Regions from separate parts of the Streptomyces xingningensis genome, predicted to be linked through region 2. Evidence: riboswitches for the same ligand, from Rfam matches in the RefSeq annotation. Region 2 holds a riboswitch; the other holds the start of a gene.
What was found. Region 2 has a riboswitch for S-adenosylmethionine ahead of ABCR83_RS21930 (aminotransferase class V-fold PLP-dependent enzyme). Riboswitches for the same ligand answer to the same signal wherever they lie in the genome.
Positions count from the first base shown of each region.

Region 1: another riboswitch for S-adenosylmethionine. It lies ahead of thrC (threonine synthase); the one in region 2 lies ahead of ABCR83_RS21930 (aminotransferase class V-fold PLP-dependent enzyme).

Region 1 covers NZ_JBDJPF010000068.1:2,932-8,959, forward strand. Annotated here, with positions in the region: gene ABCR83_RS27415 (MoaD/ThiS family protein) at 364-639, opposite strand; gene thrC (threonine synthase) at 709-1,974, opposite strand; SAM riboswitch class I at 1,992-2,136, opposite strand; gene ABCR83_RS27425 (glucosyl-3-phosphoglycerate synthase) at 2,288-3,289, shown strand; gene ABCR83_RS27430 (alpha,alpha-trehalose-phosphate synthase (UDP-forming)) at 3,331-4,806, shown strand; gene ABCR83_RS27435 (hypothetical protein) at 4,908-5,648, shown strand; gene otsB (trehalose-phosphatase) at 5,734-6,028, opposite strand, start outside.
Region 2 covers NZ_JBDJPF010000044.1:8,128-14,155, reverse strand. Annotated here, with positions in the region: gene qcrA (cytochrome bc1 complex Rieske iron-sulfur subunit) at 1-72, shown strand, start outside; gene qcrB (cytochrome bc1 complex cytochrome b subunit) at 69-1,694, shown strand; gene trpD (anthranilate phosphoribosyltransferase) at 1,831-2,895, shown strand; SAM riboswitch class IV at 2,977-3,094, shown strand; gene ABCR83_RS21930 (aminotransferase class V-fold PLP-dependent enzyme) at 3,253-4,620, shown strand; gene ABCR83_RS21925 (Lrp/AsnC ligand binding domain-containing protein) at 4,626-4,907, opposite strand; gene ABCR83_RS21920 (rhomboid family intramembrane serine protease) at 4,904-5,626, opposite strand; gene ABCR83_RS21915 (hypothetical protein) at 5,773-6,012, shown strand.

The DNA.
Region 1 (6,028 bases), on a different contig from region 2:
GACCCGGGTCAGACCTCACCCCCCGACAGGAGGGGGTGTGCGCCGGAACGCGTCGACCGCGGCTGAATGTATCTGCACGGATGCCGTCCGCAACAGGTCAGACGGACGAGAAATCGGAGGGCGGCCAATCGGCAACAAACGGCGAACTGGGGTGATTTCAGGGCACGTCGGGCCGGGCACACCCCAACCAACCCGACAATTCACTCGCACTTTTCCCTGGCAACTTGACGGGTTCTCATATGCGTTCGGCACTGACACCGGAGGGGGAACGGCCCAACTGTAGCGCGCCTCAACAGCCGGAATCGCCCCGTCCGCTTCCGGACCGGGGCGATTCCGGTGTTTTTGCAGGGAACTTACGAAACGTCAACCACCCGCGACCGCAGGGATGATGGAGACACCGGCGCCATCCGGGGTCGCCGTGCCCAGGCCGCTCTCGAAGCGCACATCGTCGTCGTCGACATAGACGTTCACAAAGCGGCGGAGTCTGCCCGCCTCGTCGAGGACACGGGCGGCGATGCCGGGGTGGTTGCTCTCCAGCGACTTGATCACCTCGCCGAGGGTGGCCCCCTCGGCGGTGACCTCGGCCCGGCCGGAGGTGTAGGTGCGGAGGATGGTGGGAATGCGGACTGTCACGCTCATGGGGTCGCCTTTGGTTGGGAGTTGGTGGTGACTGTCGGCCGGCCGCGGCCTTCGGAGCTGCCCGCCGGGTCAGAGCCCGGCGGCCCGGAACGCGTCCAGCGTCGGCCGGATCGTCGCCGTGGGCCCCGCCGCGACCGCGTCCAGCGTCTTGAGGCCGTCCCCGGTATTGAGCACGACCGTGGTCAGCGAGGGATCGAGGAGCCCGTCCGCGAGCAGCTTGCGGGTGACTCCGACCGTCACCCCGCCCGCCGTCTCCGCGAAGATCCCCTCCGTCCGGGCCAGCAGCCGGATGGCGTCCACCACCTCGGCGTCGGTCACATCCTCGACCGCCCCGCCGGTGCGCCGGGCGATGTCCAGGACATACGGGCCGTCCGCGGGGTTGCCGATGGCGAGGGACTTGGCGATGGTGTCCGGCTTGACCGGGCGGACGATGTCATGGCCGTCCTTGAACGCCCGCGAAACCGGCGAACAGCCCAGCGCCTGGGCGCCGAAGATCTTGTACGGACGGTCCTCGACCAGCCCCAGCGCGATGAGTTCCCGCAACCCCTTGTCGATCTTCGTCAGTTGTGAGCCCGAGGCGATGGGGATCACGATCTGGTCCGGCAGCCGCCAGCCGAGCTGCTCGCAGATCTCATACGCCAGGGTCTTCGACCCCTCGCCGTAGTACGGACGGAGATTGACGTTGACAAACCCCCAGCCCTCGCCGAGCGGATCGCCGATGAGCTCGGAACAGAAACGGTTCACATCGTCGTAGGTGCCCTCGATGCCGACCAGGTCGCCGCCGTAGACCGCGGCCATGACCACCTTGCCCGTCTCCAGGTCGTGCGGGATGAACACACAGGACTGCAGCCCCGCGCGGGCCGCGGCCGCGCCGACCGCGCCGGCCAGGTTGCCCGTCGAGGAGCAGGAGAGCGTGGTGAAGCCGAAGGCCCGGGCGGCCTCGACGGCGATGGCGACCACCCGGTCCTTGAAGGAGTGCGTGGGGTTGCCGGAGTCGTCCTTGATGTACAGCCCACCGGTCACGCCCAGTTCACGGGCCAGGTTGTCGGCCTTGACCAGCTTGGTGAAGCCGGGGTTGAGGCTGGGCTTGTCCGCAACGTCCTCGGGGACGGGCAGCAGCGGGGCGTAGCGCCAGATGTTCGGCGGACCGGACTCGATCCGGCGGCGCAGCCCCTCCGGGTCGCCGGCCGGCAGCTCATACGCCACCTCCAGCGGGCCGAAGCAGACGGCGCAGGCGAAGACGGGGCCGAGCGGGACGCGCCCGCCGCACTCGCGGCAGGACAGCGCGACGGCGGGACCGAAAGAAATGACGCTTTCAACAGCTTGCACAGCCATGGAGGCGAGGCCCTTTCTCCTCATCTTCCCCGTGGCGCACCTCGCCACGAGACGGAATTGGCACCTTCCCCACCGGGAGCCTCGTGTCTGTGACGAGTTAAACCGGCTGGAGGGTTGCCGGGGCTTCAACGGGCCGTGTCCCTCTGCCCCTCTGGATGAGCGGTATGGCACTGGGCGGGGCCCAGGCGTTTATGCGCGCGGCGACCCCGACATACGACGGCGGTCCGCGTTGTTCAAGACTGTAACCGAAGGCCCGCGCGCTTGAGAGGGCCGTCCGTAACGCGAGATGCATCACAGACGAGGAGTCGTTCACGTGCTGGAAGAGGTGGAGCGCTGGCTGTCCCGGCGGTCCTGGTCGGCAGCCGACCGTCCGCTCGGCCGGCTGCTCGCCGCCAAACGGGACACCGGCACCACCGTCAGTGTGGTGCTGCCCGCGCTCAACGAGGAGGCGACGGTCGGCGCGATCGTGGCCGAGATCCGCCGCGCCCTGATGACCGAGGCCGTGCCCCTGGTGGACGAGCTGGTGGTGCTGGACTCCGGCTCCACCGACCGTACGGCCGAGGCCGCCGCGGCCGCCGGGGCGCGGGTGGTGCCCCGCGACGCCATCCTGCCGCGGCTGCCCGCGCTGCCCGGCAAGGGCGAGGTGCTGTGGCGGTCGCTGCTGGTGACCAGCGGGGACATCGTCTGCTTCATCGACGCCGACCTGCGCGACTTCTCGGCGTCCTTCGTCTCGGGGATCGTCGGCCCGCTGCTGACCGATGACGACGTCGACTTCGTCAAGGCGATGTACGACCGCCCGCTCGGCGCCGGGCCCGGTTCGCCCGCCTCCGGCGCCGAGTTTGATTCGCCCGCCTCCGGCAGGACGGTGGACCAGGGCGGCCGGGTGACCGAGCTGGTGGCCCGTCCGCTGCTCAATCTGCACTGGCCGCAGCTGGCCGGTTTCGTCCAGCCGCTGGGTGGTGAGTACGCGGCCCGCCGCTCGCTGCTGGAGCGGCTGCCGTTCCCCGTGGGGTACGGCGTGGAGCTGGGGCTGCTGGTGGACGCCCTGCACACGGTGGGCCTGGACGCACTGGCCCAGGTGGACGTGGGCGTACGCAAGCACCGCCACCAGGACGCCCGGGCACTCGGCCGGATGGCCGCCGCGATCTACCGCACCGCACAGCTGCGACTGGCCCGCGGACCCTTGGTGCGCCCGGTGCTGACCCAGTTCGAGCGGACGGCGGAGGGCTTCGTTCCGCGCACCTATGCGGTGGACACGGAGGAGCGGCCGCCGATGGCCGGGATACCCGAGTACGCCCGGCATCGCGCGGCGTAAGCGCACGTTTGAGCGGATGACACGGCGGCAAGGCTGGCGTCATGGTTGCTGAGCACATGCAGGCGCACATGCACTCCGCCCCGATCGTGGTGGCCTCCAACCGGGGGCCGGTCTCCTACCGGCTCGCCGAGGACGGCACCCTGACGGCGGGCCGGGGCGGCGGCGGGCTGGTGTCCGGGCTCAGCGCCATCGGCCCGGACTCCGGGGCGGTGTGGGTGTGCGCGGCGCTCGGCGAGGGCGACCGCCGGGCGGCCCGGCGGGCGGGCGGCAGGCTGGACACCACCGACACCGGCGGCCATCTGGTGCGGATGCTGGACATCGCGCCGGAGACCTTCGCCGCGGCCTACAACGGCGTCGCCAACTCCGTGCTGTGGTTCATTCACCACCTGCTCTACCAGACCCCGTTGGAGCCCGTCTTCGACGCCGGCTTCCGGACCCAGTGGGCGGCCTACGAGGCGTACAACGCCGCCTTCGCGGACGCGCTCGCCGAGGAGGCCGCACCGGGCGCGGTGGTGCTGGTGCAGGACTACCATCTGGCCCTGGTTCCGGGGCTGTTGCGCGAGCGGCGGCCGGATCTGCGGATCGGGCACTTCTCGCACACCCCGTGGGCACCCCCGGACTACTACCGCCTGCTGCCCGACGACGTGGCCGAGCAGGTGCTGCGCGGCATCCTGGGCGGGGACCGGGCGGCGTTCCTGACCCGGCGCTGGGCCGAGGCGTTCGCCGACTGCTGTGTGCGGGTGCTGGGCGCGGAACCGGTGCGCGAGGGCGAGGCGACGGCGGCGATCCGCTTCGCGGGGCGCAGCACCCGGCTCGGGGTGCACGGTCTGGGCGCGGACGCGGACTTCCTGCGGGAGCGCGCGCACCGGCCGGACGTGGCGGAGCGGCTGGCGGCGCTGCGGGAGCGGATCGGCCCGGGCCGCAGGACGATCGTGCGGGTGGACCGCACCGAGCTGTCCAAGAACATCGTGCGCGGGCTGTATGCCTACCGGCGGCTGCTGGAGGACCACCCGCGGTGGCGCGGCCGGGTGGTGCACATCGCCTTCGCCTACCCCTCCCGGCAGGACCTGGCGGTCTACCGCGACTACACGGCCCTGGTCGAGCGGGTGGCGGGGGAGATCAACTCGGCCTTCGGCACGGCCGATTGGCTCCCGGTCGACCTGCATGTCAAGGACGACTTCGCACGCTCGCTGGCCGCCTACCGGCTGGCCGACGTGGCCCTGGTCAACCCGATCCGGGACGGCATGAACCTGGTCGCCAAGGAGGTCCCGGTGGTCTCCGACCACGGCTGTGCGCTGGTGCTCTCCCGGGAGGCCGGGGCGGCGGCGGAGCTGGCCGAGGAGGCGCTGCTGGTCAATCCGTACGATGTGGAGGCCACCGCCCGGGCACTGCACGAGGCGCTGCTGATGGAGCCCGCCGAGCGGGCGGACCGCACCAAGCGGCTGGCCGCGGCGGCGACGGCGCTGCCACCGGCCCGGTGGTTCCTGGACCAACTGCGGGCCCTGGAGCGCGGGTAGAGTGCCCGCCGGAGCGCGCGCCCCTCGGCGCCCGCCGGTTATGCACGGGTACGCTCCACCCTCTGTGCTGGACCGCCGCGCGTCAGGGTAGACATGGGGTCATGTCAAATGCCCCACGCTGGGTCGTACTTGCGGCGGCCTCGGCCGCCCTGGTCGCCACCACCGCCACCGGCTGTTCCTCCGACTCCGGCAAGAAGTCCGACGCCAAGGGCTCGCCCTCCGCTGCATCCTCGGCAGCCGCGTCGGCGCCCTCGTCCGACGGCGCCGCCGGGCAGGCCGTGCCGGCCGGGCCCGGCCCCCAGTCCTCGTACACCGTGCAGAAACAGCCCGCCGCGGGCAGCTGCACCTACCGCTACACGGCGAGCAAGCAGCCGCTCCCGGACGCCAAGTGCACGCCGGGCGCGACCAACCCCAAGGTCACCCAGGCCAGCCTGAAGGAAACGATCTGCCGCAGCGGCTACACCAAGGGCATCCGGCCGCCGGTGAGCGTCACCAACCGCGAGAAGACCGCCAACGCGGCGTCATACGGCTACCAGGGCTCCATGCGGGACGCCGAGTACGACCACCTCATCAGCCTCCAGCTCGGCGGCGACCCCAACGACCCGCGCAACCTCTGGGTCGAGCCCCCGTCCCCCGACCACAAGGAGGGCGCCGGGCCCAACAACCCCAAGGACGTGGTCGAGACCAAGCTGAAGAACGCGATCTGCTCGGGAAAGGCGGACCTGGCGAAGGTCCAGCGGGCCATCGCGCACGACTGGACGACGGCGCTGGCCGCGGTCGGCGTGAAGGACGACGGCAAGGCACCGGCGAAGCGGGAGACCGCCGACGCGGACGGCAGCTGACCGCGGGCCGGTGCGGGTGCCCGGGCGGCCCCGGGGGTGGCTGATGGATCTCCGCGGACGCCGCGGGGATCCATCAGCCACCCCCTCACCCCAGCCGGTCGGCCAGGGCGCCCAGCAAATCCACCACCCCGCCCGGGCCGTCCACCACCACATCGGCCCGGGCGGCAAGCTCGGCGACCTCAGCGCTCCCACTGCACACCAGCACCCCCGCCAACCCCTCGGTCCTCAGCTTCTCCACCGCCGCGAACGCCGCGAGATCGCCGAGATCATCCCCCGCGTACAGGACGCACGAGGCCCCGGTCCCGCGCACATACTCGGCAAGGGCCACCCCCTTGTCCACCCCCGGCGGACGCAACTCCAGCACCAGCCGCCCGGGTTCG
Region 2 (6,028 bases):
GACAAGGGCTACCTCGAGGCGATGGGCGACTTCCCCGAGCCTGTGGGTCCTGCCTACTGGGAGCGCGGATGAGTACTGCAGCAGACACCGGACGCAAGGCGCCCGCCGGTGAGCGGGTGGCCGACTGGGCCGACGGCCGGCTGGGGATCTACAGCCTGGCCAAGGCCAACATGCGGAAGATCTTCCCGGACCACTGGTCCTTCATGCTGGGCGAGGTCTGCCTCTACAGCTTCCTGATCATCATCCTCACGGGTGTGTATCTGACGCTGTTCTTCCACCCGAGCATGAACGAGGTCGTCTACCACGGCTCCTATGTCCCCATGCAGGGCATGCGGATGTCCGAGGCGTTCAAGTCGACGATGGACATCAGCTTCGATGTGCGGGGCGGTCTGCTCATCCGGCAGATCCACCACTGGGCGGCGCTGGTCTTCCTCGCGGCCATGATGGTGCACATGATGCGCGTCTTCTTCACGGGCGCGTTCCGCAAGCCGCGCGAGGTCAACTGGCTGTTCGGCTTCCTGCTGCTGGTGCTGGGCACCTTCACCGGCTTCACCGGCTACGGCCTGCCGGACGACCTGCTCTCGGGCACCGGTATCCGCATCGCCCAGGGCCTGATCATGTCCATCCCGCTGGTCGGGACGTACATCTCGATGTTCCTGTTCGGCGGGGAGTTCCCGGGCACGGACTTTGTGGCCCGGTTCTACTCGATCCACATCCTGCTGCTGCCGGGCATCATGCTCGGTCTGGTGGTCGCCCACCTGATCCTGGTCGTCTACCACAAGCACACCCAGTACCCCGGCCCCGGCCGGACCGAGAAGAACGTCGTCGGCATGCCGCTGATGCCGGTCTACATGGCCAAGGCGGGAGGCTTCTTCTTCCTGGTCTTCGGCGTGATCGCGGGCATCGCGGCGATCGCCACCATCAACCCGGTCTGGGAACTCGGCCCCTACCGGGCGGATCAGGTCTCCACCAACGCCCAGCCCGACTGGTATCTGGGCATGTCCGAGGGAATCTTCCGGGCCATGCCCGGCTGGGAGATCAATATCGCGGGCCATACGCTCGTCCTGGGCGTGTTCATCCCGCTGCTGGTCTTCGGCCTGGTGCTGACGGCCATGGCCGCCTACCCCTTCATCGAGTCGTGGGTGACCGGCGACAAGCGCGAACACCACCTCTTGGACCGGCCGCGGAACGCCCCGACCCGCACCGCCTTCGGCGTCGCCTGGCTGACCTTGTACGGGGTCGGGCTGATGAACGGCGGCAACGACCTGTGGGCGACGCACTTCCACCTGTCGGTCAACGGCGTCACCTGGTTCGTCCGGATCTCGTTCTTCGTGGCCCCGGTCCTCGCCTTCATCGCCACCCGCCGCATCTGCCTGGGGCTGCAGCGCCGGGACCGGGACAAGGTGCTGCACGGGCGGGAGTCCGGCGTCATCAAGCGCCTGCCGCACGGTGAGTTCGTCGAGGTCCACCAGCCGCTCACGCAGGAGCAGCTGCACACGCTCACCGCGCACGAGCAGCCCAGGCCGCTCGAGCTCGAGCCGGAGGTCGACGAGAACGGCGTCGCCCGCAAGGCCGGTGCCGCGCAGAAGCTGCGGGTGAAGCTCTCCAAGGGCTACTACGGCGAGGGCACCCACATCCCCAAGCCCACCGCGGAGGAATACCAGGAGATCACCAGCGGCCACGGCCACCACTGATCCCCGCACCGATCACTGACAGCTGATCGCCACGGCGAGAGCCCCGTCCATGCTCCGGACGGGGCTCTTTGCCGTCCCGGTCCGTGGATAGGCTGGACGCCATCAGCGGGATGCCCGAATCACAGGAGTGTGGACCATGAACGTTGCGACCCCGGCAGGCGGCGACGGCACGGTGGCCCTCTCCTGGCCGGGCGTGCTGGAGGCGCTGCTGAACCGGGTGGACCTGAGCGCGGACGTCACCGCCTGGGCCATGGACCGGATCATGCGCGGCGAGGCCACCGACGCGCAGATCGCCGGCTTCGCGGTGGGGCTGCGGGCCAAGGGCGAGACGGTCGCCGAGATCTCCGGCCTGGTCCGGACGATGTACCAGCACGCCCAGCTCATCGAGGTGCCGGGCCCCAGCGTGGACATCGTGGGCACCGGCGGCGACGGCGCGAGGACGGTCAACATCTCGACCATGTCCTCGATCGTGGTCGCCGGCACCGGGGCGAAGGTCGTCAAGCACGGCAACCGGGCGGCATCCTCCGCCAGCGGGGCCTCGGATGTGCTGGAGAAGCTGGGCGTCAACCTCGACCTGTCCCCGCGAAGGGTGGCCGAGGTGGCCCAGGAGGCGGGGATCACCTTCTGCTTCGCGGTGCGGTTCCATCCCGCGCTGCGCCATGTGGCGCCCGCCCGGCGCGAGTTGGGCATCCGCACCACCTTCAATGTGCTCGGCCCGCTGACCAACCCGGCGCGGGTGCGGGCCCAGGCCACCGGGGTCGCCGACGCCCGGATGGCGCCGATCCTGGCGGGGGTGCTGGCCGAACGCGGCTCCTCGGCGCTGGTCTTCCGCGGTGACGACGGGCTGGACGAGCTGACCACCACCGCGACTTCGCGGGTGTGGGTGGTCCGGGACGGCGCGGTGCGGGAGGAGGCCTTCGACCCGCGGGAGGTGGGCATCGACCTGGTGCCGGTGGAGGCCCTGCGCGGCGCCGACGCCTCGTACAACGCGGATGTCGCACGGCGGCTGCTGGCCGGGGAGACCGGGCCGGTGCGGGACGCGGTGCTGCTGAACTCGGCCGCGGCGCTGGTCGCCCTGGCGCCCACCGGGGCTTCGCTGCCGGAGCAGATCCGCGCCGGGATGGCGCGGGCGGCGGAGTCGGTCGACTCGGGGGCCGCGAAGCGGGTGTTGGAGCGCTGGGTCGCGGCCAGCAACGGGTGAGGGCTGCACCTCCACCGGGGCGCGGTCCAGGATCCGGACCGCGCCTTGCGCATCAAAGATCGTGTGGCATGATGCTGCACAGGTCACGAGTGACAGCGACACAGGCCCCGGCCCGCTGTCCGGCAACCCTCCTTCCGTGGCGGGGTGCCCCGGGTGATGACCGGGTCGCAGGCAGTGAGGTCTGCGGCAAGCGCGGATCCCTCGCCAGGGATCCTGGTCGTCGAGGGAGTTTCTTCCGTGGTTCAGCGAATGCGCTAGGGCTCTGCCGAGCCCCTTTTCCCGCACCCTTTTCCCTTCCCGCGTCGGCGTGTTGACCGCCGCGCGGTTGAATTCGCCTGCCTGTTACGGGAGTTCGTCATGTCTGTTGCCACCGTCGCCGCCGTTCCCTCGCTCTGCCCGCCGCTGCCCGTGCTCGGCCGGGATGTCCTGGTGCCGCTCGTCACCGGGGGTGAGGTCGGCTATGCGGCACTCGACTACGCGGCCAGCGCGCCGGCCCTCCAGCGGGTGTGGGACGACGTGGCCGCCTACGCCCCGTACTACGGCAGTGTGCACCGGGGCGCGGGATACCTCTCGCAGCTCTCCACCGACCTCTTCGAGAACAGCCGCCGGACCGTCGCGGAGTTCCTCGGCTGCCGTGCCGGGGACCAGGTGGTCTTCACCCGCTCCACCACCGATTCGCTCAATCTGCTGGCATCCGTACTCCCGGCCGGCACCCGGGTGTTCGTCTTCGAGACCGAGCACCATGCCGCGCTGCTGCCCTGGTCGCGGCGGGGTGACACCGAGGTCGGCTACCTCGACGCGCCCCGGACTCCGGGGCAGGCCGTCGAGTCGCTGGAGCGGGCCCTGGCGGTGCGTGACCCCCACCGCCCGGCCCTGGTCTGTGTGACCGGCGCGTCCAATGTGACGGGCGAGCTGTGGCCGGTAAGGGAGTTGGCGGCGGTCGCGCATGCGCATGGTGCCCGGATCGTGCTGGACGCCGCACAGCTGGCGCCGCATCATCCGGTGGACATCGCGGAGTTGGGCGTCGACTGGGTGGCCTTCTCCGGACACAAGCTCTATGCGCCGTTCGGCGCGGGCGTGCTGGCCGGGCGCGCCGACTGGCTGGGGGACGCCGAACCCTATCTGGCGGGCGGCGGCGCGAGCCGCAAGGTCTCCCGGGCCGCCGGGGACGAAGTGCGGGTGGAGTGGCACGACGGTGCCGCCCGGCACGAGGCGGGTTCGCCCAATGTCATCGGTGCCCATGCGGTGGCCTCGGCCTGCCGGGCGCTCACCGAGGCGGGCTTCGACGGCCTGGTCGCCCGCGAGCGGCAGTTGGTGGCGCGGGTGCGGGCCGGGCTGGCCGAGGTGCCGGAGGTCAGGGTGCTCTCGCTGTTCGGCGAGGACGCCCCGAGGGTGGGCGTGCTCTCGTTCGTGGTCGAGGGCTGGAACAGTGCGCACTTCGCGGCGGCGCTCTCCGCGGAGTATGGCATCGGGGTGCGCGACGGGCTGTTCTGCGCCCATCCACTGGTCCGCACGCTGCTGGGCGGCCGTGCCGATGAGCCGGGGGAGTGCGGGGTGCCGGGCGAGGGGCAGTCGCTGAACGCGATCCGGGTCAGCTTCGGCGCCGGGACGCCGGACGAGCACATCGAGCGGTTCCTGCGGGCGGTGCGGGAGCTGGTGCAGGACGGCGCACGCTGGAAGTACCGCACGGAGGGCGGGCGTTGCGTGCCGGTGGACACCCCCTAGTCCGGTCAGTTGTCCAGCCCGATGGCGAAGGCCGCCTCCAGGTCGTGCTGGGAGTAGGTGCGGAACGCGATGTGCGTCTCGGTCGAGACCACCCCGGGGATCTTGCTGATCCGCCCCGGGATGACATCCGCGAGGTCATCGTGCCGGGCCACCCGCACCAGAGCGATCAGATCGTAGGTGCCGGTGACGGAGTAGACCTCGCTGACGCCTTCCAGGGCGGCGATCCGCTCGGCGATCTCGGGGATCCGGTCCACATCCGTCTCGATGAGCACGATCGAAGTGATCACGTCGCTTTGTCTCCTTCGGTGGACCCGGTCGCTCTCCTCACTCTAACCGCACGGGCTCTGACCGCCCACGCGAAGCCGAAGCCCAGCGAGAAGCCGATGACATGGGCCAGATATGCGACGGTGGGCCGGTCGGCCGGGTTGCCGACGCCCGGCCACTGGAGCGCGAACCAGAAGAGCAGCACGGCCCAGGCGGGGAAGCGCAGCGGCAGGAAGAAGAGGAACGGAAAGAGGCTGGTGACCCTGGCCCCGGGGAAGAGATGAAGGAACGCGCCGAGCACCCCGGAGATCGCCCCGGACGCGCCGACCAGGGACTGGGCGGAGTGAGCGTGCGCGGCCGCGTAACCGAGCAGCGCCAGACAGCCGGTGGCGAGGTAGCACAGGGCGAAGGTGGTGTGGCCCAGGCGCTCCTCCGTCATCGCTCCGAAGACCTGGAGGAAGAGCATGTTGCCCAGCAGGTGCAGCCAGTTGCCGTGCACGAACAGTGCGGTGAGCGGGGTGAGGAGGGCGAGGAGCGGGCCGTGCCACAGTTCGTCGGGGACCACTCCCCAGCGTTCGAAGTAGGCGGTCTGCGCGGCGAGCAGCTCGGTCCTGGTGCCGTAGGCGGGGTTGAGGCCGGAGGCCGGGCCGAGGAGGAAGATCACACAGCAGGCGCCGATGAGGGCGTAGGTGACCCATGGGGTGCCACCGGACCGCCCGGCGCGCGCCGCTTTTACGATCATGACCAGATCATGGCGTACCGGGACAACCCGCGCGGAGCGCCTCGCCGGGTGGACCGGCCGGGGCCGGTGCCACCGCGCCGCCCGGCCGTCAGGCCGTAGGGTTACGGGGAGCACTTCGGCACCCCACGAACAGGACGGACGACACCATGGGCGTTCCTCAACCGACGGCCGGGACCCGGTGGCGGTGCGGCCAGTGCGGAAATCTCACGCGGTTCGATGTGACCCGTACGGTCAAGGCCGTGGAATACGTACACCTCGACCTGGCCGGAGAGCCCACGGTGGAGGAACGCGACGTGGTCAGTGAGACGATCGAGTCCGTGCGTTGCCGTTGGTGCAACGTGGTCGACCAGATCGAGCTGGTCGACCGGCCGGGCGCGAGCGCCTGAGGAACGGAGCGATACA